One region of the Enterobacter sp. SM3 genome, then DNA from elsewhere that is predicted to be linked to it. Evidence: riboswitches for the same ligand, from Rfam matches in the RefSeq annotation. Region 1 holds a riboswitch; each other region holds the start of a gene.
The links. Region 1 has a riboswitch for thiamine pyrophosphate ahead of thiC (phosphomethylpyrimidine synthase ThiC). Riboswitches for the same ligand answer to the same signal wherever they lie in the genome.
Positions count from the first base shown of each region.

Region 2: linked by a shared signal. The riboswitch ahead of thiB (thiamine ABC transporter substrate binding subunit) and the one ahead of thiC (phosphomethylpyrimidine synthase ThiC) in region 1 are both predicted to bind thiamine pyrophosphate.
Region 3: linked by a shared signal. The riboswitch ahead of thiM (hydroxyethylthiazole kinase) and the one ahead of thiC (phosphomethylpyrimidine synthase ThiC) in region 1 are both predicted to bind thiamine pyrophosphate.

Region 1 is NZ_CP099971.1:274,135-282,179, reverse strand. Features, by position in the region: gene hemE (uroporphyrinogen decarboxylase) at 1-748, opposite strand, end outside; gene nudC (NAD(+) diphosphatase) at 787-1,560, opposite strand; gene rsd (sigma D regulator) at 1,656-2,153, shown strand; TPP riboswitch at 2,208-2,319, shown strand; gene thiC (phosphomethylpyrimidine synthase ThiC) at 2,398-4,293, shown strand; gene thiE (thiamine phosphate synthase) at 4,293-4,934, shown strand; gene GVO84_RS01190 (HesA/MoeB/ThiF family protein) at 4,921-5,676, shown strand; gene thiS (sulfur carrier protein ThiS) at 5,660-5,860, shown strand; gene thiG (thiazole synthase) at 5,862-6,632, shown strand; gene thiH (2-iminoacetate synthase ThiH) at 6,629-7,756, shown strand.
Region 2 is NZ_CP099971.1:792,998-801,042, forward strand. Features, by position in the region: gene thiP (thiamine/thiamine pyrophosphate ABC transporter permease ThiP) at 1-1,560, opposite strand, end outside; gene thiB (thiamine ABC transporter substrate binding subunit) at 1,536-2,519, opposite strand; TPP riboswitch at 2,551-2,651, opposite strand; gene sgrR (HTH-type transcriptional regulator SgrR) at 2,688-4,343, opposite strand; gene sgrT (glucose uptake inhibitor SgrT) at 4,432-4,584, shown strand; gene GVO84_RS03655 (sugar efflux transporter) at 4,704-5,882, shown strand; gene GVO84_RS03660 (Hok/Gef family protein) at 6,100-6,252, shown strand; gene leuD (3-isopropylmalate dehydratase small subunit) at 6,345-6,950, opposite strand; gene leuC (3-isopropylmalate dehydratase large subunit) at 6,961-8,045, opposite strand, start outside.
Region 3 is NZ_CP099971.1:3,188,870-3,196,914, reverse strand. Features, by position in the region: gene GVO84_RS15000 (LacI family DNA-binding transcriptional regulator) at 1-44, opposite strand, end outside; gene GVO84_RS14995 (MFS transporter) at 283-1,524, shown strand; gene GVO84_RS14990 (glycoside hydrolase family 32 protein) at 1,542-2,975, shown strand; gene GVO84_RS14985 (hypothetical protein) at 3,043-3,513, opposite strand; gene GVO84_RS14980 (YadA C-terminal domain-containing protein) at 3,673-4,671, opposite strand; TPP riboswitch at 5,290-5,386, shown strand; gene thiM (hydroxyethylthiazole kinase) at 5,422-6,192, shown strand; gene thiD (bifunctional hydroxymethylpyrimidine kinase/phosphomethylpyrimidine kinase) at 6,189-6,989, shown strand; gene GVO84_RS14965 (GntR family transcriptional regulator) at 7,032-7,778, shown strand; gene GVO84_RS14960 (PfkB family carbohydrate kinase) at 7,752-8,045, opposite strand, start outside.

The sequences.
Region 1 (8,045 bases):
TGGTGAACAGCGTCACCGGCACGCGGCGACCTTCGTTTTCACGCAGCAGGCCGTCAACGATTTTGTGCATGTAGTACAGGGAGAACTGCTGATAATCGCGCCCGGTCAGCACGCCACCCCAGGTATCGAAAATCATCACCGACTGCGCACCGGCCTTAATCTGCGCGTTCAGATAGAGGGTAACGCTCTTTGCCAGCTTATCGAGCAGCGCATGCAGGGCCAGCGGCTCGGCGTACATCATCTTTTTAATCATGGTGAAGGCTTTGCTGCTGCCCCCTTCCACCATATAGGTCGCCAGCGTCCACGGGCTGCCGGAGAAGCCAATCAGCGGCACTTCACCTTTCAGCTCGCGGCGGATGGTGCGTACGGCGTTCATCACGTAGCCCAGCTCGCCTTCCGGATCGGGGATCGGCAGCTTATCCACGTCGGCTTTGCTTTTGATTGGGGAGGTGAAACGCGGACCTTCACCGGTTTCGAAGTACAGGCCAAGGCCCATTGCATCCGGAATGGTCAGAATATCCGAGAAGAGGATCGCAGCATCCAGCGGGAAACGGCGCAGCGGCTGGAGCGTGACTTCACAGGCCAGCTCGGCGTTTTTGCACAGCGACATAAAATCGCCCGCCTGCGCGCGCGTGGCTTTGTACTCTGGCAGATAGCGTCCCGCCTGGCGCATCATCCACACCGGGGTGACATCAACGGGCTGGCGCAGCAGCGCACGCAGATAACGATCGTTCTTCAGTTCGGTCATTTTTGCAGTTCCTTAAGCGTCATGGCCTCAGTGTAACACTACTCATACTCGGCCCGACACATCGCCACGGTATCTTCTATCAGCCGACGCGCCACGGTGCCCGGCGGAGGCAACAGCGGTAAATCGTCGTAGCGATACCAGTTCGCGTCCAGCAGCTCTTTCTGGTCAATAACGATCTCGCCGCTGTCGTATTCGGCCATAAATGCCGTCATCAGCGACTGCGGGAACGGCCACGGCTGGGAGGTGACGTAGCGCAGGTTCTTCACTTTGATCCCGCTCTCCTCCATCACCTCGCGCGCCACCGCCTGCTCCAGCGTTTCGCCCACTTCGACGAAGCCGGCCAGCACGGTGTGAATGCCGTTGCGATGGCGGGTATGCTGCGCCAGCAGGATGGAATCCTCCCGGCGGATAGCGACGATGATGCACGGCGCAATCTGCGGATAGTAGCGTTCGCGGCAGTGGCTGCAGAGCATCGCCCACTCGGTTTTGCTCGGGCGCATGGTATGACCGCAGTAGCCGCAGTATTTATGCGAGCGGTAAAACTCTGCCAGCTGCACGCCGCGCCCCGCCAGCTGGAACAGTCCCACGTCCAGATCCAGCACCTGGCGCACGGATCCCATATCCTGGCGGCGGGACTGTTGGATCAACCACACGGGCTCACCCTGCCACTCGCCGATCTGTAGCGCTGGCTGGCCAACAAGATCGAATGCCTCAGCTGCGCCATAGGGGATTTCCCCGGCAGGAAGCCATAATTTTTGTTCGTGACTGACGATCCACCAACCAAGATCTGATTTTTCAATAATACGATCCATATCTATTGCACTACCTTCGCTTCACTGACATGTTGTTAGCATTGTGGTTACATTCTGGATAAGCAGATTCAATCCTACATTTTGCGGAGTCGACCATGTTAAACCAGCTGGAAAGCCTGACTGAGCGCGTTAGAGGAAGTAACAAACTGGTGGATCGCTGGCTACATGTACGCAAGCATCTACTCGTGGCTTATTACAATCTGGTCGGTATTAAGCCTGGCAAAGAATCGTTTATGCGACTGAATGAAAAAGCGCTGGATGATTTTTGTCAGGGCCTGGTCGACTATCTGTCCGACGGCCATTTCAATATTTATGAACGCATTATCCGTGAAATGGAAGGGACAACACCCTATTTAGCGGCCAGCAAGCTCTATCCGCTGCTGGAAGCCAACACCCAGCAGATCATGGATTACTATGATTCCGCGCTCGAGAACGCCATCGATCACGATAACTATCTTGAGTTCCAGCGGGCGCTATCCGACCTCGGTGAAGCGCTGGAAGAGCGATTCACGCTGGAAGATAAGCTGATCGCCCTCGTGCTGGACAATGATGTGAACATCAGTAGCGAAGAGAACGTCGCGCGCCCTGCTTGAGTTCTTCATCGTTAACGAGTAATTTACAACCATTCGCCCCTCTCACGAGGGGGATTTTTCTTGTCGGAGTGCCCAGCGCCTGAAAGCGCGGGCTGAGACCGTTAATTCGGGATCCGCGGAACCTGATCAGGCTAATACCTGCGAAGGGAACAAGAGTCACACTGCTGTTGTATCGCCTGAGGGCGATCCTCTCTTGCTTCATCCGTCGTCTGACAAGCCATGTCCTTCACTTTTGGAATGAGCTATGTCTACTGCAAAACTGACCCGCCGCGAACAGCGCGCACAGGCCCAACACTTCATCGACACGCTGGAAGGCACCGCTTTCCCGAACTCGAAACGCATCTATATTTCCGGCTCGCAGGCCGATATCCGCGTCCCAATGCGCGAAATTCAGCTCAGCCCGACGCTTATCGGCGGCAGCAAAGATAACCCGCAGTATGAAGACAACGAAGCCGTGCCGGTATACGACACCTCCGGCCCGTACGGCGACCCTGATGTTGCCATCAACGTCCAGCAGGGTCTGGCGAAGCTGCGCCAGCCGTGGATTGATGCGCGCAACGACTGCGAAGAACTGAGCGTACTCAGCTCTGCCTACACCAAAGAGCGCCTGGCCGACGACGGTCTGGACGAGCTGCGCTTTACCGGCCTGCTGACGCCAAAACGCGCCAAAGCGGGCAAATGCGTGACCCAGCTGCACTACGCGCGCCAGGGCATCGTCACGCCGGAGATGGAGTTCATCGCCATCCGCGAAAACATGGGCCGCGAGCGCATCCGTAGCGAAGTGCTGCGCTATCAGCACCCAGGCGAGGGCTTTGGCGCTCGCCTGCCGGAGAACATCACGCCGGAGTTTGTGCGCGACGAAGTGGCCGCAGGCCGCGCGATTATCCCCGCCAACATCAACCATCCGGAGTCCGAGCCGATGATTATTGGCCGCAACTTCCTGGTGAAGGTCAACGCGAACATCGGTAACTCGGCCGTGACCTCCTCCATCGAAGAAGAGGTGGAAAAGCTGGTCTGGTCCACGCGCTGGGGTGCGGACACGGTGATGGACCTCTCCACCGGCCGCTATATTCACGAAACCCGCGAGTGGATCCTGCGTAACAGCCCGGTACCGATTGGCACCGTCCCGATTTATCAGGCGCTGGAGAAGGTCAACGGCATTGCCGAAGACCTCACCTGGGAAGCGTTCCGCGACACGCTGCTGGAGCAGGCTGAACAGGGCGTGGACTACTTCACCATTCACGCGGGCGTGCTGCTGCGCTACGTGCCGATGACGGCGAAGCGCCTGACCGGCATCGTCTCGCGCGGCGGTTCCATCATGGCGAAGTGGTGCCTGTCACATCATCAGGAAAACTTCCTCTACGAGCACTTCCGCGAGATCTGCGAAATCTGTGCCGCGTACGATGTCTCTCTGTCGTTGGGCGACGGCCTGCGTCCGGGCTCTATTCGCGACGCGAATGACGAAGCGCAGTTTGCCGAGCTGCACACGCTGGGTGAACTGACTAAAATCGCCTGGGAGTATGACGTGCAGGTGATGATTGAAGGTCCGGGACACGTGCCGATGCAGATGATCCGCCGCAACATGACCGAGGAGCTGGAGCACTGCCACGAAGCGCCGTTCTACACCCTCGGGCCGTTGACCACCGATATTGCGCCGGGCTATGACCACTTTACGTCAGGCATTGGGGCGGCGATGATCGGCTGGTTCGGCTGCGCCATGCTCTGCTACGTAACGCCGAAAGAACACCTCGGCCTGCCGAACAAAGAGGACGTGAAGCAGGGGCTGATCACCTACAAAATTGCTGCCCACGCGGCGGATCTGGCCAAAGGCCACCCGGGCGCGCAAATCCGCGATAACGCCATGTCGAAGGCGCGCTTCGAATTCCGCTGGGAAGACCAGTTCAACCTGGCGCTGGACCCGTTCACCGCCCGCGCCTATCACGACGAAACCCTGCCGCAGGAATCAGGCAAAGTCGCGCACTTCTGCTCTATGTGCGGGCCGAAGTTCTGCTCGATGAAAATTAGCCAGGAGGTGCGCGACTACGCCGCCGCGCAGACCATTGAAGTGGGGATGGCGGACATGTCCGAATCCTTCCGCGCCAGAGGCGGCGAAATCTACCTCAAAAAAGAGGAGGCGTAATGTATAAGCCCGATTTCCCGCCCGTCCCCTACCGTTTAGGGCTCTATCCGGTGGTGGACAGCGTGGCCTGGATAGAGCGCCTGTTGGGGGCAGGCGTTCGCACCCTCCAGCTGCGCATCAAGGATAAACGCGACGAAGAGGTGGAAGCGGATGTGGTTGCCGCCATCGCGCTTGGGCGTCGGCATAACGCCCGCCTGTTTATCAACGACTACTGGCGGCTGGCGGTTAAGCACCAGGCTTACGGCGTGCATCTGGGTCAGGAGGATCTGGAAACAACGGATCTGAGCGCTATCCGCGAAGCCGGGTTGCGTCTTGGCGTTTCAACACACGATGACATGGAGATCGACGTGGCGCTGGCGGCCCGTCCCTCTTACATCGCGCTGGGTCACGTCTTCCCGACGCAAACCAAGCAGATGCCCTCCGCACCGCAGGGTCTGACGCAGCTGGCGAGCCACGTTAAACGCCTTGCCGATTACCCTACCGTCGCCATCGGCGGAATCAGCCTTGAACGCGCCCCGGCGGTGCTGGAGACCGGCGTCGGCAGTATCGCCGTCGTCAGCGCCATCACCCAGGCCGCAGACTGGCGTCTCGCCACCGAACAGCTGTTACAGCTGGCAGGAGCGGGTGATGAACGATCGTGATTTTATGCGCTACAGCCGTCAGATCCTGCTGGAAGATATCGCCATCGACGGGCAGCAAAAACTGCTCGCCAGCCGGGTGCTGATTGTCGGTCTGGGCGGGTTAGGCGCGCCCGCCGCGCTTTATCTGGCTGGTGCGGGCATCGGTACGCTGGTGCTGGCCGACGACGACGAGGTTCACCTCAGCAACCTGCAGCGACAAATCCTCTTTACCACCGAGGATATCAACCAGCCGAAAGCGCAAATCACCCGGCAGCGCCTGAACCAGCTCAACCCGGATATCGAGCTGATTGCCCTGCAGGATCGGCTCAGCGGTGAAAGCCTGCGCCGTGAGGTCGCCCTTGCCGACGTGGTGCTGGACTGCACGGACAACATGGCGACGCGCCAGGCGATTAACGCCGCCTGCGTGGCAAGTAATACGCCGCTTATCACCGCCAGCGCGGTGGGTTTCGGCGGGCAGATGATGGTCCTGACCCCACCGTGGTCGCAGGGCTGCTATCGCTGCCTGTGGCCGGATGATGCAGAGCCGGCGCGCAACTGCCGTACGGCGGGCATTCTTGGTCCGGTGGTCGGCGTAATGGGCACAATGCAGGCGCTGGAAGCCATCAAGCTGCTCAGCGGCATGGAGACGGAACGCAATACGCTGCGGCTGTTTGATGCCCGCTCCAGCGGCTGGCGCCATCTGGCCTTACACCGCGCCAGCCGCTGCCCGGTATGCGGAGGTCGCGATGCGCATTCTGTTTAACGATGAACCGATGAGATGCGACGACGGGCTCACCGTTGCGGTACTGCTCGACAAGCTGCGTCAGCTCAGGCCGGGAACGGCGCTGGCGCTCAATCAACAGATCCTGCCGCGCGAGCAGTGGGAACATCAGCAGGTCAATGACGGCGACCAGATCCTGCTGTTTCAGGTTATCGCAGGGGGCTGAGATGTTACGTATTGCCGATAAAGTCTTTAATTCACATTTGTTTACCGGAACCGGAAAATTCGCCTCGCCGCAGCTGATGGTGGATGCCATTCGCGAAAGCGGCAGCCAGCTGGTGACGCTGGCGCTCAAGCGCGTGGATCTACGTCATCACAGCGATGCCATTCTCGCTCCTTTACTGGAGGCTGGCGTCACGCTGCTGCCCAACACCTCCGGTGCCAAAACGGCCGAAGAGGCAATTTTTGCCGCACAGCTGGCCCGCGAGGCGCTCGGCACCCGCTGGCTGAAGCTGGAAATTCATCCTGACGCCCGCTGGCTGCTGCCCGACCCTATCGAAACGCTGAAAGCGGCTGAAAAGCTGGTGCAGCAAGGGTTTATCGTCCTGCCTTACTGCGGCGCCGACCCTGTCCTGTGCAAACGGCTGGAAGAGGTCGGCTGCGCCGCCGTCATGCCGCTGGGCGCCCCTATTGGCTCCAACCAGGGGCTGGAAACCCGCGCGATGCTGGAAATCATCATCGAGCAGGCTACCGTACCGGTGGTGGTGGATGCGGGCATCGGTGTGCCCAGCCATGCCGCGCAGGCGCTGGAAATGGGCGCCGACGCGGTGCTGGTCAACACGGCCATCGCGGTTGCCGACGATCCGGTCATGATGGCACGTGCGTTCCGCATGGCCGTTGAGGCTGGCCTGCTGGCAAGGGAGTCCGGCCCCGGCTCGCGCAGTTTCCAGGCGCAGGCCACCAGCCCGCTGACCGGTTTTCTGGAGGCGATCTCATGAGCACGTTTACCGAGCGCTGGCGGCAGCTTAGCTGGGACGACATTGCCCTGCGCATCAACAGCAAAACGGCGGCTGACGTGGAGCGTGCGCTAAATGCCCGCCATCTGACCCGCGAGGATCTGATGGCCCTGCTCTCCCCGGCGGCCAGCGCGTACCTCGAACCGATGGCCCAGCGAGCGCAGCGGCTCACACGCCAGCGTTTTGGCAACACGGTGAGCTTCTACGTGCCGCTCTATCTCTCAAACCTGTGCGCCAATGACTGCACCTACTGCGGTTTTTCCATGAGCAACCGCATCAAGCGTAAAACGCTTGATGACGATGAGATTGCCCGGGAGTGTGCGGCCATTCGTGAAATGGGTTTTGAACATCTTCTGCTGGTCACGGGCGAACATCAGGGAAAAGTGGGAATGGACTATTTCCGTCACCACCTTCCCGCCATTCGTCGTCAGTTTGCGTCGCTGCAGATGGAAGTGCAGCCCCTGGAACAGGAGGAGTACGCGGAGCTCAAAACCCTCGGGCTGGACGGGGTCATGGTCTACCAGGAAACCTACCACGAGGCGACGTACGCCCGGCACCACCTGAAGGGCAAGAAACAGGATTTCTTTTTCCGCCTGGAAACGCCGGACAGGCTGGGTCGCGCGGGCATCGACAAAATCGGTCTGGGCGCGCTGATCGGGCTCTCTGACAGCTGGCGGGTGGATTGTTATATGGTGGCGGAACATTTGCTGTGGCTCCAGCAGCACTACTGGCAGAGCCGTTATTCCATCTCCTTCCCGCGCCTGAGACCTTGCGCGGGCGGGATTGAACCGGCTTCGCTGATGGATGAACGCCAGCTGGTGCAAACCATCTGCGCGTTTCGCCTGCTCGCCCCGGAAGTGGAATTATCGCTCTCAACGCGTGAGTCCCCGGCGTTTCGCGATCGCGTCATCCCGCTTGCGATTAACAACGTCAGCGCGTTTTCTAAAACGCAGCCTGGCGGCTACGCCGACGATCATCCTGAGCTTGAGCAGTTTGTGCCGCATGACGGACGACGTCCGGAAGCGGTCGCCGCAGCCCTGACGGCTCAGGGTCTTCAGCCTGTCTGGAAAGACTGGGACAGCTGGCTGGGAAGAACCTCGCAATGATGCTGAAACGCACTGCAACACCATAAAAAATTGTCGAGGCGCTACGAAAAGGCAAAACCGGATGATTGTCAGCGATCGTCCGGTTTTTTATTGTCACACGGTCAGCAACGGATGCTGACCAGGGCGAAAAGCTTCTTCCTCGTTTCGCCCTGCCTCTGGTTCATTGCACAAACGGCCTCAGCCAGTTGAATAAGTATTTTCTTAATGGTTCTTAAGATAAATCATCCCACCAGAAATCGGGTGCCGTATAATTCACCGCTAACCGCAGGACAGCGACTATGCTGAGAGG
Region 2 (8,045 bases), 520 kb from region 1:
GGCAAAGCACAGCAGCAGCAGTAACAGCGCGGTGACCGCGCCGTCCTGACTGCGATAAGAGCCGATTTGCTGATAGAGCCAGTATGGCAGCGTGCGGAAATCGTCATTGCCAAAGAGAGCCACCACGCCAAAATCCCCAATCGACAGCACGCAGGCAAACGCCAGCGCCTGCGCCAGCGGGCGTTTTAGCGCGCGCAGTTCGACCACCTTCAGCCGCTGCCAGCCCTGCATGCCCAGCGACTGGCACAGCAAACCGTAGCGGCTGTTGACGTCGCGCATCGGGTTTTCCAGCACTTTGAGCGCGTAGGGAATGGCCATCAGAGCGTTAGTGAAAATCACAATGCCGTCGGCGCTTTGCGGCAGACCGATGGTGCTGTTGAACAGTAAAAAGAAGCCCGTCGCCAGCACGATGCCCGGCATCGCCAGAATCAGCATGCCCGTCAGCTCCAGCGCCTGTCCGGCCTTTTGGGCCCGCCGGGCATAGAGTTCACGGCTGCTCCACAGCAGCATCATGGTCAGCATGACGCACAGTAACCCAGCCGCCAGGGCGATACGCAGCGAGGTCCAGGTGGCCTGCCAGAGCACGGGCTGTTGCAGGACGGATATGAGATTGCGGTTCAGTCCGTCAACGATAACGGCCATCAGCGGCGGCAGCAGCAGCAGGAGCGCCAGCGCAATCAGGATAAAATCGGTGACGCGGCTGTGCAGGCTGTCCTGCGGATCGCGCCAGCCGGTTATTTGATTGCTGCCCGCGGGAATGGCTTTACTCAGCCGCTGGCTCAGCAGCACCAGCGCAAGACAGCACGCCATCTGCACCATCGCCAGCAGCGCGGCGCGACCGGGATCGTAGTCGTAACTTAGCGCCTGGTAAATCGCCAGCTCAATGGTGGTGGCCTGCGGCCCGCCGCCGAGCGACAGCACGGTGGCAAAGCTGGCAAAGCAGAGCATGAAGATTAACGCCGCGACGGGGGGAAGCTGGCGGCGCAGCCACGGCCATTCGACAAAGCGGAAGAACGACCAGCCGCGCATGCCGAGCTGGGCGGCAACCTGACGCTGTTCGCCGGGAATGTTTTCCAGCGCCTGCAAGAAGAGGCGCGTTGCCATCGGCATATTGAAAAAGACGTGCGCCAGCAGAATGCCCTGCAGGCCGTAGGGAGAGAATGACCATTCCAGACCAAACAGGCCGAACAGCGTAGCCAGCCAGCCCTGGCGGCCGTAGACACTCAGAATACCAAATACCGCCACCAGCACGGGCAGGATCAGCGTCATGGCGCACAGGCGCAGCAGTGCCAGCCTGCCGGGGAAACGCCGACGATACAGGGCGCGCGCAAGAAAAATGGCCGGGATCGCCGACAGCAGGGCAGAAAGAAACGCCTGCCAGAAGGAGAACCGGATCACGTGCCAGAGATAGCTGTCGTGCCAGAGGGCGAGCAGGTCACTCTCTGGCGCGTTGAACCACAGTGCAAGAAAAGCCCCCAGGCTGACCACTACCATCACTATGGCGGTGAGCAGCCCGGGAAGTAACCAGCCGGGAATCAACGGCTGACGGCGCGTTGCCATTCACTTACCCATGCTGCACGCTGCGCGGCGACCTGCTGCGGCGTAAACTCCAGCGAGGTGTTTGGTTTGGTCAGCTGCTCGAAACCTGCGGGCAGGGTAACGTTAGTGACCGGATACATCCAGTTGCCTGCGGGAATCGCATTCTGGAACGCCGGTGAAACCATGAACTTCAGGAACTTCTCGGCCAGCTCCGGCTGTTTGCTGGTGGCGGTACGCGCGGCGACTTCCACCTGCAGATAGTGCCCTTCAGCAAAATTAGCGGCAGCATAGTTATCTTTCTTCTCGGCGATAATGTGGTAGGCCGGAGAGGTGGTGTAGCTCAGCACCAGATCGCTTTCGCCTTTCAGGAACAGGCCATAGGCTTCGCTCCAGCCCTTGGTCACGGTGACGGTTTTGGCGGCCAGCTTCTGCCACGCTTCCGGCGCTTTATCCCCGTAGACCTTCTGCATCCACAGCAGCAGGCCCAGGCCCGGCGTGCTGGTACGCGGATCTTCATAAATCACGCGCCATTTCTGGTCACTTTCCACCAGCTCTTTCAGGCTCTTCGGCGGGTTTTTCAGCTTGTTTTTGTCATACACGAACGCAAAGTAGCCGTAGTCGAACGGCACAAAGGTGTCGTTTTTCCAGCCGCCCGGCACGTTAACGGCATCTGCCGCAACGCCGCTTTTGGCAAACAGTTTGGTTTGCGAGGCGGCTTCCAGCAGGTTGTTATCCAGCCCGAGCACCACGTCGGCCTTGCTGTTTTTCCCTTCCATGCGCAGACGGTTGAGCAGAGAAACGCCATCTTCCAGCGCCACGAACTTCAGCTCGCAGTTACAGTCCGCTTCGAAGGCTTTTTTGACCACCGGGCCAGGGCCCCAGTCGGCAGAGAAGGAGTCATAGGTGTAGACCGTCAGGACGGGCTTCGCAAAAGCAGGCAGCGCAAACAGCGCCAGCAGGGGGAGAACTTTTTTTAACACTTTGCACCTCAAAGTTGAGTGGCAAAGGATTTTGAGCGACAGCCTCAAATCCCTTCGCCGGCGTTATCCGGATCAGGTTCGACGGGTATTATCTCAGCGCACATCTGTGATGCAGCACCCCGTTGAGAACGGCGCTATTGTAATGATTTGGTGAATATTACGAAAGCGTTATGGCTCCGGCGGCGCAAACCAGGCGGATTTAAAATCAAACCAGCCCAGGGTATTCATCCGCAGGCCGCGCATGCTGCGCTGGCCCTGGATCATCAGCCAATGGTGGATCAGCGGTACGATCGCCTGCTCGCCCAGCAGCTGCTGGCACCACGCCGCAAGATTCATTTCGCCCGCACGCCACTGGGCGGCGTCCTGCTGCCAGTCACGGTCGATGCAGTGCTGGATGAGAGGCACTTCATATAGATGCGAGAAAAGGGAAAAATCGAGCGGCAGGGTAAAGTTGGCGCTGTTGAGCCAGATATCACTGGCGATCTCCCCCTGATGCCATTCGTCATAGTCTACTTCCCTGACGTCTAACGTGACCCCCTCGGCTGCCAGCAGTCGGGTCATGATTCTGGCGATAAAACGATGCTCCACGTGCTCGCGGTAGTAGGTCAGGGTGATGGACTCCAGCCCGGCGGGTTTGTCGCAGTGCACCGGGCGGGCGTGGTGCCAGCGCGGAAGCAGGCCGTACGCCGGGAACCAGTATGTCTGGTACTGCTCTTCCGCATGGTAAATCAGATTGGAAGGGGACAAAACGTGGCTGACCCACTTGCGCACGGCCTGATTTGCCCCACGGTGGGTGCGGCGGTCAAAGAGGAGATAGTAACATCCCTCTTCCAGGCGACTCTCTACGGCTTTTTCTCCCGTGGTAGGGCCTTCAAGCGTCAGCCCGCAGCTCAGGTCTTCATTGAGATCCGGTAATACCCACACGTTCACTTCGTCGATCAGCGCCCGATAGCCAAAGTAGTCGTCGAACGCGCGGATTTTCAGCTGGTTGCTGTTATTGCGGGAGACGGAGTAGGGCCCGGTGCCAATCGGCTGGCTGGCAAAGTTGTTCAACGATTCCCACTCGCCGGGCAAAATCATCGACGGCACATAGCCCAGCAGCCAGGGAAGCCACTTATCCTGCTGCGACAACTCGATATCCAGCGTCCAGGCCGTGGGGGAGTGCACACGGGAGATATGGGAGTAGAGCGGGAGCTTGCGGACGCGTTCCAGAGAGGCGATGACGTCGTGCATTTCCAGCTCGCGGCCGTGGTGAAAGTGGATGCCGGGGCGTAAGAAGAAGCGCCAGTGAAACGGGGAAACCTGCTGCCAGTGGTGCGCGATATCTGCTTCCAGTTCCCCGTTTTCCTCATTTATGCGCGTCAGGCCGCTGAAGATTTGCCGGGCCATGTGGGTTTCAGAGCGGCGTAAGGCCGTGCCGGGCAACAGATTTTTCATTGGGCGATAGTAAAGCACCCGCAGGATGTGTCGGCCCTGACGAAAGCTGCGCCCGAGATGGGAAACCAGCATCTGGCGCACGGCGGCCTTGTCGCCCACCAACTGGACCAGCTGATCGATGCGGTCCTGCTCCAGCAGGTCTTCCGCGCGCTGCTGCTGCAACGCCAGCCCGGTATAGAGAAAGGTCAGTCGCGAGCGTTTGCCGCGTCCCGCCTCCGCTTCCCAGCTTAACCAACCCTGCTGCTGCATGGTGTTGAGCAGCGTGCGCATATGGCGGCGGGAACAGCTAAGCAGGTCCGCCAGCTCGTTGAGCGTGGTCTCCTGCGATTGCCCCTCGCAGCACTGCCAGAGGCGGATAAACTGTTGTTGCAGACGACCGGAAGGCATAAAAGGGGAACTCCTGACAAAAAACCAGCAATTTATTTATCCCTATATTAGGCCAATAATTCTCCTCGATGAAGCGAGGAGGTAAATTATGAAGAGGTCTACCGCACGTCAGTTTTATCAGCAGTACTTTTCAGCGACGAAGGGATCGTCCTGGCTGGCCCGCCAGTGTGCCGAGCAACGGCTGAAAATGTTAGAAGAACTGATGCAGTGGGACGTTACGGAACCGGCCTCTTCCCGCTGACTCGCCTCGATCATGTGTGACTGAGTATTGGTGCTTATCACCCGCCAGCAAAATGTTTTTGCTGGCTTTTTTCGTTTACTATTCACCCAATTTCGATTCGCTTTCACAAGGACTTGCGCATGCTGTGGTTGATGACGATGGGGCGACGCCTGAACGGCGTGTATGCCGCTTTTATGCTGGTGGCCTTTATGATGGGCGTGGCGGGGGCGCTGCAGGCACCGACGCTGAGCCTGTTTCTCAGCCGCGAGGTGGGGGCACAGCCGTTTTGGGTCGGCCTGTTTTATACCGTCAACGCCATTGCCGGGATCCTGGTCAGCCTCGCGCTGGCGAAACGATCGGACAGCCAGGGCGATCGCCGCAGGCTGATCCTCTTTTGCTGCGCCATGGCCGTGGGCAACGCGCTGCTCTTTGCCTTTAACCGCCATTACCTGACGCTCATTACCTGCGGCGTGCTGCTGGCGTCGCTGGCGAACACCGCCATGCCGCAGCTGTTCGCGCTGGCCCGTGAATACGCGGATAACTCGGCGCGGGAAGTGGTGATGTTCAGCTCGGTGATGCGTGCCCAGCTCTCGCTGGCGTGGGTCATTGGCCCGCCGCTGGCCTTCATGCTGGCGTTGAACTACGGCTTTACCGCCATGTTCTCCATCGCCGCCGGGATTTTTGTCATCAGCCTGGTATTGATTGCCTTCGCGCTGCCGTCCGTGGCGCGCGTCGAACAGGCGACGGATAAACCTGTCACCCAGGTGAGCGGCTGGCAGGACAAAAACGTCCGCATGCTGTTTATTGCCTCCACGCTGATGTGGACCTGCAACACCATGTACATCATCGATATGCCGCTGTGGATCAGCAGCGATCTGGGTTTACCGGACAAACTCGCGGGGATCTTAATGGGGACCGCTGCCGGTCTGGAAATTCCGGCGATGATTCTGGCGGGTTACTACGTTAAGCGCTTTGGAAAGCGTCGGATGATGATCGTCGCCGTGGCGGCCGGGGTGCTGTTCTACGCGGGGCTGATCCTTTTCCATTCGCGTGAAGCGTTGCTGGCGCTGCAGCTGTTTAACGCCGTGTTTATCGGGATTGTTGCCGGGATCGGCATGCTCTGGTTTCAGGATCTCATGCCCGGTCGTGCCGGCTCGGCGACCACGCTTTTTACCAACAGTATTTCAACCGGAGTGATTCTGGCAGGCGTCATTCAAGGGGCGCTGGCGCAAAGCTATGGGCATGGCTCAGTTTACTGGATGATTGCCGCGATTTCGGTGGTTACGCTTGGGCTGACCTGCCGGGTTAAGGATGTCTGATTCTGGAAGGCGGCTTCACGAAATGAAACGACTTTCTGACAGGTACCTGGAAGGAGAATAGAGTGCGTGGCGGGTGCTTGAGGCTATTTGCCTCAGGCTTTCGCAAGAGGCAAACAGTGGAGAGTCCCACATCAAAAAAACTGATGGGGAGACCAACTTCACAACCAACATTGCGAGGTTAGTCTCTTCATTGCCGAAAAGCAATAAGGAGACTGGAATGCCAAAACGTACTCTGCTGTTAGGTTTGTTTCTGATCTGTACTACGCTGTTGATCTTCACCTGGATGGTGCGCGACTCGCTGTGTGAGCTGCACTTCAGACAGGAGAAAACAGAGCTGGCGGCAGTGTTGGCTTACGAAGCAAAACGTTAGCGGTATTGGCGGGGGAAATTTCCTCGCCTCTCCAGAGTGGTTGAGCCTCAACGCACCCTTATCAATGGCCCGCTTTTTGCGGGCCATTGCCTTTAGCCCATAAACGCAGGCTGTTTTTTCTCGTACGCTGAGATGGCGTCTTCGTGCTGGAGCGTCAAACCAATGCTGTCCAGACCGTTCAGCATGCAGTGACGGCGGAAGGCATCGATGCTGAAGCTGTAGGTCTTATCTCCGGCTTTCACCACTTCGGCTTCCAGATCCACTTCAAACGAAATGCCCGGATTCGCCTTAACCAGCGCGAACAATTCATCGACCTGTTCATCGCTCAGCGTCACCGGCAGCAGCTGGTTGTTGAAGCTGTTACCGTAGAAGATATCCGCGAAGCTTGGGGCAATGACCACTTTAAAGCCGTAGTCGGTGAGCGCCCACGGCGCGTGTTCACGGGATGAGCCGCAGCCAAAGTTTTCCCGCGCCAGCAAAATGGAGGCGCCTTTGTATTCCGGGAAGTTCAGAACGAATTCCGGATTAGGCACTTCGCCCTTATCGTCCAGGAATCGCCAGTCGTTAAACAGATGTGCGCCAAAACCGGTACGCGTCACCTTCTGCAGAAACTGTTTCGGAATAATAGCGTCAGTATCGACGTTGGCGGCGTCCAGCGGGACAACACGGCCCGTATGTTGGGTAAATTTCTCTGCCATGATTGTCTCCTTATTTCAGGCTGCGAATATCGGCGAAATGGCCGCTGACTGCCGCAGCGGCGGCCATTGCCGGGCTGACCAGATGGGTGCGCCCACCGCGGCCCTGACGGCCTTCAAAGTTACGGTTGCTGGTAGAGGCGCAGCGCTCACCCGGATTCAGGCGATCGTTGTTCATGGCCAGACACATGGAGCAGCCAGGCAGACGCCACTCGAAGCCCGCTTCGATAAAGATCTTATCCAGACCTTCGGCTTCCGCCTGAGCCTTCACCGGACCGGAGCCAGGTACCACCAGCGCCTGCACGCCCGGTGCCACTTTGCGGCCTTTGGCAATCTCGGCGGCGGCACGCAAATCTTCGATACGGGAGTTGGTGCAGGAACCGATAAAGACCTTATCAATGGTTACGTCGGTCAACGGCACGCCGGGCTTCAGCCCCATATAGGCCAGCGCTTTTTCCGCACTGGCGCGCTCGACCGGATCGGCGAAGGAGGCCGGATCGGGAATGGCGTCGTTGACGGAAATCACCTGGCCCGGGTTAGTGCCCCAGGTCACCTGAGGCGCAATCTCTTCAGCCTGCAGCGTGACAACGGTATCAAACGTTGCCCCATCGTCGGTTTTCAGGGCTTTCCAGTACGCGACCGCGTCGTCAAAATTCTGACCTTTCGGCGCGTGCAGACGACCCTTCACATAGTTAAAGGTGGTTTCGTCCGGGGCGACCAGACCGGCTTTTGCGCCCATCTCAATGGCCATATTGCACAGGGTCATGCGTCCCTCCATGCTCAGCGCCTGGATGGCTTCACCGCAGAATTCAACAACATGACCGGTGCCGCCCGCGCTGCCGGTTTTACCGATGATGGCCAGCACGATGTCTTTTGCGGTAATACCCGGTGCGGCTTTACCCTTCACTTCAATCTTCATGGTTTTGGCGCGGCCCTGTTTCAGGGTCTGCGTTGCCAGCACATGTTCCACTTCGGACGTGCCGATACCGAACGCCAGCGCGCCAAACGCGCCGTGGGTCGCGGTATGGGAGTCACCGCACACGATGGTCATGCCCGGCAGGGTGATCCCTTGCTCAGGCCCCATCACGTGGACGATGC
Region 3 (8,045 bases), 2.0 Mb from region 1:
AGCGATACGTTAGCCAGCTTTGCGACGTCCTTCAAGGAAGCCATTTTGTTACTCCGTTAATGCTCTGTGTGAGAGGGTATACAACTAAGTCGCTGATGTAAAAGGAAGGCTGATGCCCAGGTTTGGTCATGCTGACCTCAGTGATGAATTTTTGATCGCGATCTCATTTCCTTAATGTTAACGTTAACTTTCGTGATTAACATCGTAAATCTTAGCCAAACAGCATGAGAAAGAAATAATGTTAACGTTACCATTGCGTCATTACTCCAACATGAGAATGTCATGATGAAAACGCATCGCTCTCACAGCTACCCTTTACTGAGCGCATTACTGTTTTTCTTTTTTGTCACCTGGTCGTCTTCCGGCTCATTACTCTCCATCTGGCTTCATCAGGAAGTGGGCTTAAAAGCGGGGGATACCGGCGTTATCTATGCCGTGCTTTCCGTCTCCGCGCTTTTTGCACAAATCTGCTATGGATTCATTCAGGACAAACTCGGCCTGCGCAAAAACCTGCTCTGGTTTCTGACCAGCCTGCTTGTTCTTTCTGGTCCGGCTTTTTTGCTGTTTGGCTATCTGCTGAAGATTAACGTGTTGCTCGGCAGCATTTTCGGCGGGATTTTTATCGGCCTGACGTTTAACGGCGGGATAGGAGTGCTCGAGTCCTATACCGAGCGCGTGGCCCGCCAGAGTCAGTTTGAGTTCGGCAAGGCGAGGATGTGGGGATCGCTTGGCTGGGCGGCGGCAACCTTTTTTGCGGGGCTGCTGTTTAACATTAATCCGAAGCTGAACTTTGCCGTCGCGAGCTGCGCAGGGCTGGTGTTTTTTGTTTTGCTGGCGCGTCTCAGGGTCTCTTCCGCCCCGCACGCCATGCAGGAAGCGGTGTCCGGCGGTAAGGTCACGCTGGAAGATGCCTTGCGCCTGCTGACGCTGCCGCGGTTCTGGGCGCTGGTATTTTTCGTTATCGGCACCTGTATTTATGGCGTTTATGACCAGCAGTTCCCGGTCTATTTCTCCTCCCAGTTCCCGACGTTACAGGAAGGAAACGCCATGTACGGCTATCTCAACTCCTTCCAGGTTTTTCTTGAGGCGGCGGGTATGTTTTGTGCCCCGTGGCTGGTGAATCGTCTCGGTGCGAAAAACGGCCTGATTTTCGCGGGAATGGTGATGGCGATGCGTATGGTGGCATCGGGTCTGGTTGAGGGGCCGGTACTGATCTCCATTACCAAGCTATTGCACGCGGTTGAGCTGCCCGTTTTGCTGGTCTCAATCTTTAAATACAACAGCCTGCATTTTGACAAGCGGCTCTCTTCCACCCTCTATCTCGTGGGCTTTGCCTGTACAAGCTCGGTGATTGCCTCGGTTCTGTCGCCGCTGGCCGGTTACAGCTATGAGAAATACGGCTTTGCCCAGTCCTATCTCATTATGGGGCTGTTAGTTTTCAGCACCACGATCATCTCCATCTTCCTGTTGCGCTCGGGTAAGTCCTCTTCTGACCCGTTAATGCCGCAACCATCCACTATCTGACTGAAAAGAGTAGACAAATGACGTATTCCATTGCCAAAGCTGAACAGGAACTGCAGGCCAGACAAGGCACTCTTAACCTGCGCTGGTATCCGCGTTACCACCTCGCCGCGCGTGCCGGCTGGATGAACGACCCGAATGGCCTGGTGTGGTTTGACGGCTGGTATCACGCGTTTTACCAGCATCATCCATACTCGACCCAGTGGGGGCCGATGCACTGGGGTCATGCGCGCAGCAGGGATTTAGTTCACTGGGAGCACCTTCCGGTAGCACTGGCGCCGGAAGGACCAGAAGACAAGGACGGCTGTTTTTCCGGCTCGGCGGTAGTAGATGGTGATACGCTGGCGCTGATTTACACCGGACATAAATTCCACGGCGATCCTGATGATGAGGCTAATCTCTACCAGGTGCAGTGCCTGGCCACCAGCCGTGACGGCGTTCATTTTGCCCGGCAGGGAATGATTGTTGACACGCCGCCTGGGCTGCATCACTTCCGCGATCCGAAAGTGTGGCGTGAAGGGGAGAGCTGGTACATGGTTGTCGGCGCGCGAGACGGTGAGACGGGCCAGGTGCGCGTATACCGTTCTGCCGATCTGCGCGAGTGGCAGGATATGGGCGAACTTGCGGTGGCTGAAAAAGAGATGGGCTACATGTGGGAATGCCCGGACTTTTTCACCCTCAACGGCAAACGTGTGCTGATGTTTTCACCTCAGGGGCTGGCGGCGGACGGATTCAAAAACCGTAATCTTTTCCAGAGCGGCTACCTGCTGGGCGAGTGGCAGCCCGGACAACCTTTCGAGCGTGAAGGGGAATTTGTGGAGATGGATCGCGGGCATGATTTCTATGCGCCACAAAGCTTCCTGACGCCCGACGGCCGCCGCATTGTTATCGGCTGGCTGGACATGTGGGAATCGCCCCTGCCGGAACAGCAGGATGGCTGGGCGGGTATGCTCTCTTTACCGCGCGAGCTGACGCTGAGTGCGGATGACCGTCTGCAAATGCGGCCAGCCAGAGAAGTCGAAAGCCTGCGCAGGGCGTGGTTCCCCTGGCCGGTGAGCACGCTTAACAATCAGCAAATCGCTCAGGTGGAAAGCTGTGACGCGATGGAAGTCATTCTGCAGTGGGATTGCGCCAACAGCAGCGCGGAGCAGTACGGTATTCGTCTCGGAGACGGGTTACGTATTTATGTCGATGCGCAGATGCAGCGCCTGGTGCTGGAGCGTCACTATCCGCAGTATGGCTTGTGCGGGACCCGAAGCGTCGCGCTTAACCTGAACGACACGCTAAACCTGCGCCTGTTCTTTGACAACTCGTCGGTGGAGGTGTTTGTCAATGACGGTGACGCGTGCCTCAGCAGCCGCATTTATCCTGAAGCGGGGGCTCGCGAGCTGGCGTTGTTTGCCTGGACGGGGAGTGCGTCGCTCATTGATGCCGGGGCGTGGCAGTTAGAGTAAATGGGTTACCTCAGAAAAATTCAGTAAGGTCCGCAAATAATAAAGGCGACACCTGTCGCCTTTATTATTATTTAATCTTTCTGGCGTAGCCCTGGAACTGACCTTCTTTACTCACCGCTAATTTGCCTTTAGCAGGATAGTAAATGAAGGTATATAGCCCTTGTGAATAAACCTTTGCCTGAGGCTCGTTTTCATCCAGCGCACCTAATACGCCGTCAACATCTAATATCTCGCCTCTAATCGTGATTTTCATCCCTTCCCATTTAAAGGTGTGTGCTGCTTTAGCAGCCTGGGCATGTTGTTTCGCATCTTTCTTAGCCCAGATACCCGTACCCGCAGCGGCATCACGCGCGTTCGCCCATGCTGCATTTTGTGCGGCTTCATTGTAGGCATTCTGGCGGTTTTGCTCAGCGAGATAGCAGGTATCTTTGCTAATCCCCTGGCGTTCACATTCTGCCATGCGCTGAGCAGGCGACGTACATGCAGAAAGCAGAGCAGTAGCACCCGCCATGATTACCGCTAAAACTGTTTTTTTCATTACGCGAAGACCTTAAATTAAAAATATACAGCCGGAGAATTTTCAATATCCGCAAATATAATAAGAGTGATACATACAACCTAGCCATACGCCAATCAGGATAAGTGCTACGTATAATATTAAAGAGATAAAAATATATTTTGCCATGCTGCTTTTCTATTAAAAGCCGACCCCTACGCCGATGGAGGCACCCATGTTATTCGCGGTGTCATCAGAGAAACTGACTTTCGCGATCGTATGTGAATTGACGTTAACGGATGCCCCGACGGCAAGGGCGCTTTCACTATTGTACGTTGCACCGCCAGCAGAGAACATAACGTGCTGATTCGTTTGTACCTGCGGTAAACCTGCCATCGCCATGGCGCCCGAGATACCGGCGTTGGCCTGTTTCTTATTATTATCCACTTCGTCGTGCAATGATTTGAACTGCTGGCGGGTGTTGTTATTCATTGCCTGTAACGTCTGCTTTGTTGCCTGAAGTTCCTGAGCGGTGGCGGTAACAGCCTGGCTATTGTTGGCCACTTTCGTTTGCGTCGCTGCGTCTACCTGCACGCGCGTCACGGTAGTCGTCACGCCATCTTTACCGTTATGACCATCTGCGCCATCGCGTCCGTTAATTCCTGCTGCCCCCTGTGCGCCCGTATCTCCCTTATCACCTTTCGCGCCATCTTTTCCATCTACGCCGTTGACTGGTTTTGGCACATTCTCTAAAGAGGTGATGCGTTGCTCGTGATCTGTCAATACGTTGCCTTGTAACTGGGTTTGGTTTTGAAGCTGAATGATATCAGAACCATTTTTAACAACGCCTAATAACGCAGTGTCTGCTTTTTGACTAGCGGTATCAGCAAGAGCACCGGCACGTTTAGCCTCACCATCAACACGATTAATTTCATCTACCCGATTACGGGATTCAGCATCTAAATCGCCGCGTAAAAGGGATATTGACGTGGTGTTAGAACTTACTCCACCTCTAAGCTTATCAATATCATCTAAATCATAAGATTTGATCGATTCGTCTTGACCATGGATGGAAAGAAAAACATTGCTACCATCAGTTGTCTGGATCATCGCTTCAGCAGCTGTAGCAACATGGAATGAACTACCCGCAACCACATACAGTGCAAAAACAGAAATAATAAACTTATTCAAAGGTTTCATTTTAAAGGACCACATCATTAACGTATTGAAAAATAATATTTAGCTGAACGGTTTTCATTAGACAGAGATTAAGCATCAATGACGGTTTAACTCTGTCTTAATCTTTTTTAGTAACGTGAATTAACTATCAATTAAACCCAAACTAATGATTTTGATCTAAATCATAAATAATATGAATAAATACAGCGAAAAGGTGCGGTAACTCTATGATTTATTTAATGTATACATTAATCTGTGAATTGCGCGTTAATTTTATAACTCGCTTTAAGTAATTGATTGAATGTGAATATTTAACGTGGTTAAACAGATGAGAGAATTCTTTTTATTTCGTATGAAAGAAGTTCGTATGTCTTATAAAAGAATAAATCACGCGTAAGAGGACAGAAAAAATAATAGCCTCAGTAAAAGTGCCTAATAAAGGTTTTTCAATAAGGTGTTAACAATTATTGAACCAGAATTAACTAAAGCGTAATAAATATAGGCAAATGACTGGAAAGTACGTCTGGAGATTTTCGCTATGACAAGCCCGGCGATAAATCGAAACTCCTTGCGCCTGGCCTACGGCCGCGGTTACACTAAACAACGTTAATGAGTTTTTATAACTCTCTGTTTTAAAAGTATTTTGACTCGGGGTGCCCTTCTTTGTGAAGGCTGAGAAATACCCGTATTACCTGATCTGGATAATGCCAGCGTAGGGAAGTCAGATGCCTTCCCGGTCATCGCTTCTTCACGCAAGGCAGGAGCGAAACCATGCAGCCTGACCTGCTCGATTTACACGTTTTACGCCACTTCCGAACCTGTTCTCCGCTGACCCACTGTATGACCAACGATGTCGTACAAACCTTTACGGCCAACGTTCTGCTCGCGCTTGGCGCATCACCTGCGATGGTGATTGAGGCCGAAGAGGCTGAACAGTTTGCCGCGATCGCCGATGCGCTGCTGATTAACGTTGGCACGCTGACCTCACCGCGTGCTCAGTCGATGCGTCGGGCTATAGAGAGCGCGGTGGCGGCAGGCAGGCCCTGGACGCTGGATCCGGTCGCCGTGGGTGCCCTGACGTTCCGCACCCGCTTTTGCCATCAAATTCTTGCCCTGAAACCGGCCGCCATTCGCGGCAATGCCTCTGAAATTCTTGCCCTTGCCGGAATGAGCGCGGGCGGGCGCGGCGTTGATACGACCGATACCGCCGCCAGCGCGGTGTCCGCCGCACAGGCGCTGGCTCGCCAGACAAATGCCGTTGTGGTTGTCACCGGCGAGGTGGATTACATCACTGACGGGCAACGTACCCGCACGGTAACGGGCGGCGATCCGTTGATGACGCGCGTAGTGGGAACCGGATGCGCGCTTTCTGCCGTTGTGGCGGCGAGCTGTTCACTGCCGGGCGACCGGATGGATAACGTCGCTGCCGCCTGCGGATGGATGAAGCGGGCCGGAACGGTGGCCGTTGCGCAGTCGCGTGGGCCAGGCAGTTTTGCCACCGCGTTCCTGGATGCGCTCTATACGCTGGAGGAGCAGGCATGAAGCGGATTAACGCCCTGACCATTGCTGGCACCGATCCCAGCGGCGGCGCGGGTATCCAGGCTGACCTGAAAACCTTCTCGGCCCTTGGCGCGTATGGCTGCTCGGTCATTACCGCGCTGGTGGCGCAAAACACGCGCGGCGTGCAGTCGGTCTACCGTATCGAGCCGGATTTTGTTGCCGCACAGCTGGATTCGGTGTTCAGCGACGTCCGCATCGACACCACCAAGATCGGCATGCTGGCCGAGACGGACATTGTGGAAGCGGTGGCCGAGCGGCTTAAGCGCTATCAGGTGCAAAACGTGGTGCTGGATACCGTCATGCTGGCAAAAAGCGGCGATCCGCTGCTCTCCGCCTCCGCCGTGGAGACGCTGCGCACAAAGCTGTTGCCGCAGGTGGCGCTCATTACGCCCAATCTGCCGGAAGCCGCCGCGCTGCTGGGCACATCGCATGCGCAAACTGAACGCGAGATGAAAGCGCAGGGGAACGCGCTGCTGGCAATGGGCTGCGGCGCGGTGCTGATGAAAGGCGGACACCTGGATGATGCCGAAAGTCCGGACTGGCTCTTTACCCGCGACGGCGAAGTACGCTTTACCGCGCCGCGCGTGCAGACCAAAAACACCCACGGTACGGGCTGTACGCTCTCTGCCGCGCTGGCGGCGCTGCGTCCCCGGCATGACGGCTGGTCCGATACGGTGCGCGAAGCGAAAATCTGGCTCTCGGCGGCGCTGGCAAAAGCCGATACTCTGGAAGTGGGTCACGGTATTGGGCCGGTTCATCATTTTCATGCGTGGTGGTAACCCAGTATACTGGCAGGAAACACCACGCCTGAGAAAACAGAGATGGAACAAGCGCATACCCGGTTAATCGCTCAACTGAATGAACGGATCGCCGCGCCTGACAACACGCCGCTGTACCTGAAATTTGCCGAAACGGTAAAAAATGCGGTGCGCAGCGGGGTGCTGGAGCACGGGAATATTTTGCCCGGCGAGCGCGATCTGAGCCAGTTAACCGGGGTGTCGCGCATCACCGTGCGAAAAGCGATGCAGGCGCTGGAGGAAGAGGGCGTGGTGACGCGTTCCCGTGGCTATGGCACGCAAATCAACAACATCTTTGAATATTCGCTGAAAGAGGCGCGCGGCTTTTCCCAGCAGGTGGTGCTGCGTGGTCAAAAGCCGAATACGCTATGGGTCAACAAGCGGGTGGTGAAGTGCCCGGAAGAGGTCGCAAACCACCTGTCGATCCCGCCGGACAGCGAAGTCTTTTTGCTCAAGCGCATTCGCTATGTGGATGACGATGCGGTGTCGATTGAAGAGTCCTGGGTACCGGTTGGGCTCATTCCCGATCCGGATGCGATTGGCATTTCGCTGTACGACTACTTCCGCAGTCAGAATATTTTCCCGCAGCGCACCCGTTCACGGGTCAGCGCCCGTATGCCGGACAGCGAGTTTCAGGCGCACATTAAGATGGACGAAAAAATACCGGTGCTGGTGATCAAGCAGGTCGCACTTGACCAGCAGCACCGGCCGATTGAGTACAGCATCAGCTACTGTCGTAGCGATCTATACGTCTTTGTGTGCGAGGAATAATTCTTCGCGAGTCGGGGCGCAGTCCCCGCCGCGGTGGCTGACCACCCATGACGCCACGGCATTCCCCAGCAGAACGGCATCTGCCAGCGACCATCCCGCAGCCAGCCCGGCCAGCGTGCCGCCCGCGTGGCTGTCGCCTGCACCAATGGTATCCACAACTGTCGCCGGAAACGCCGGAACAACGCCCGAGACGTCACCGTCATACCATGCGGCACCGTCTTTATCATGCCGCACAATCAGGGCGGCGCCGAAGCGATGCTGCCACTC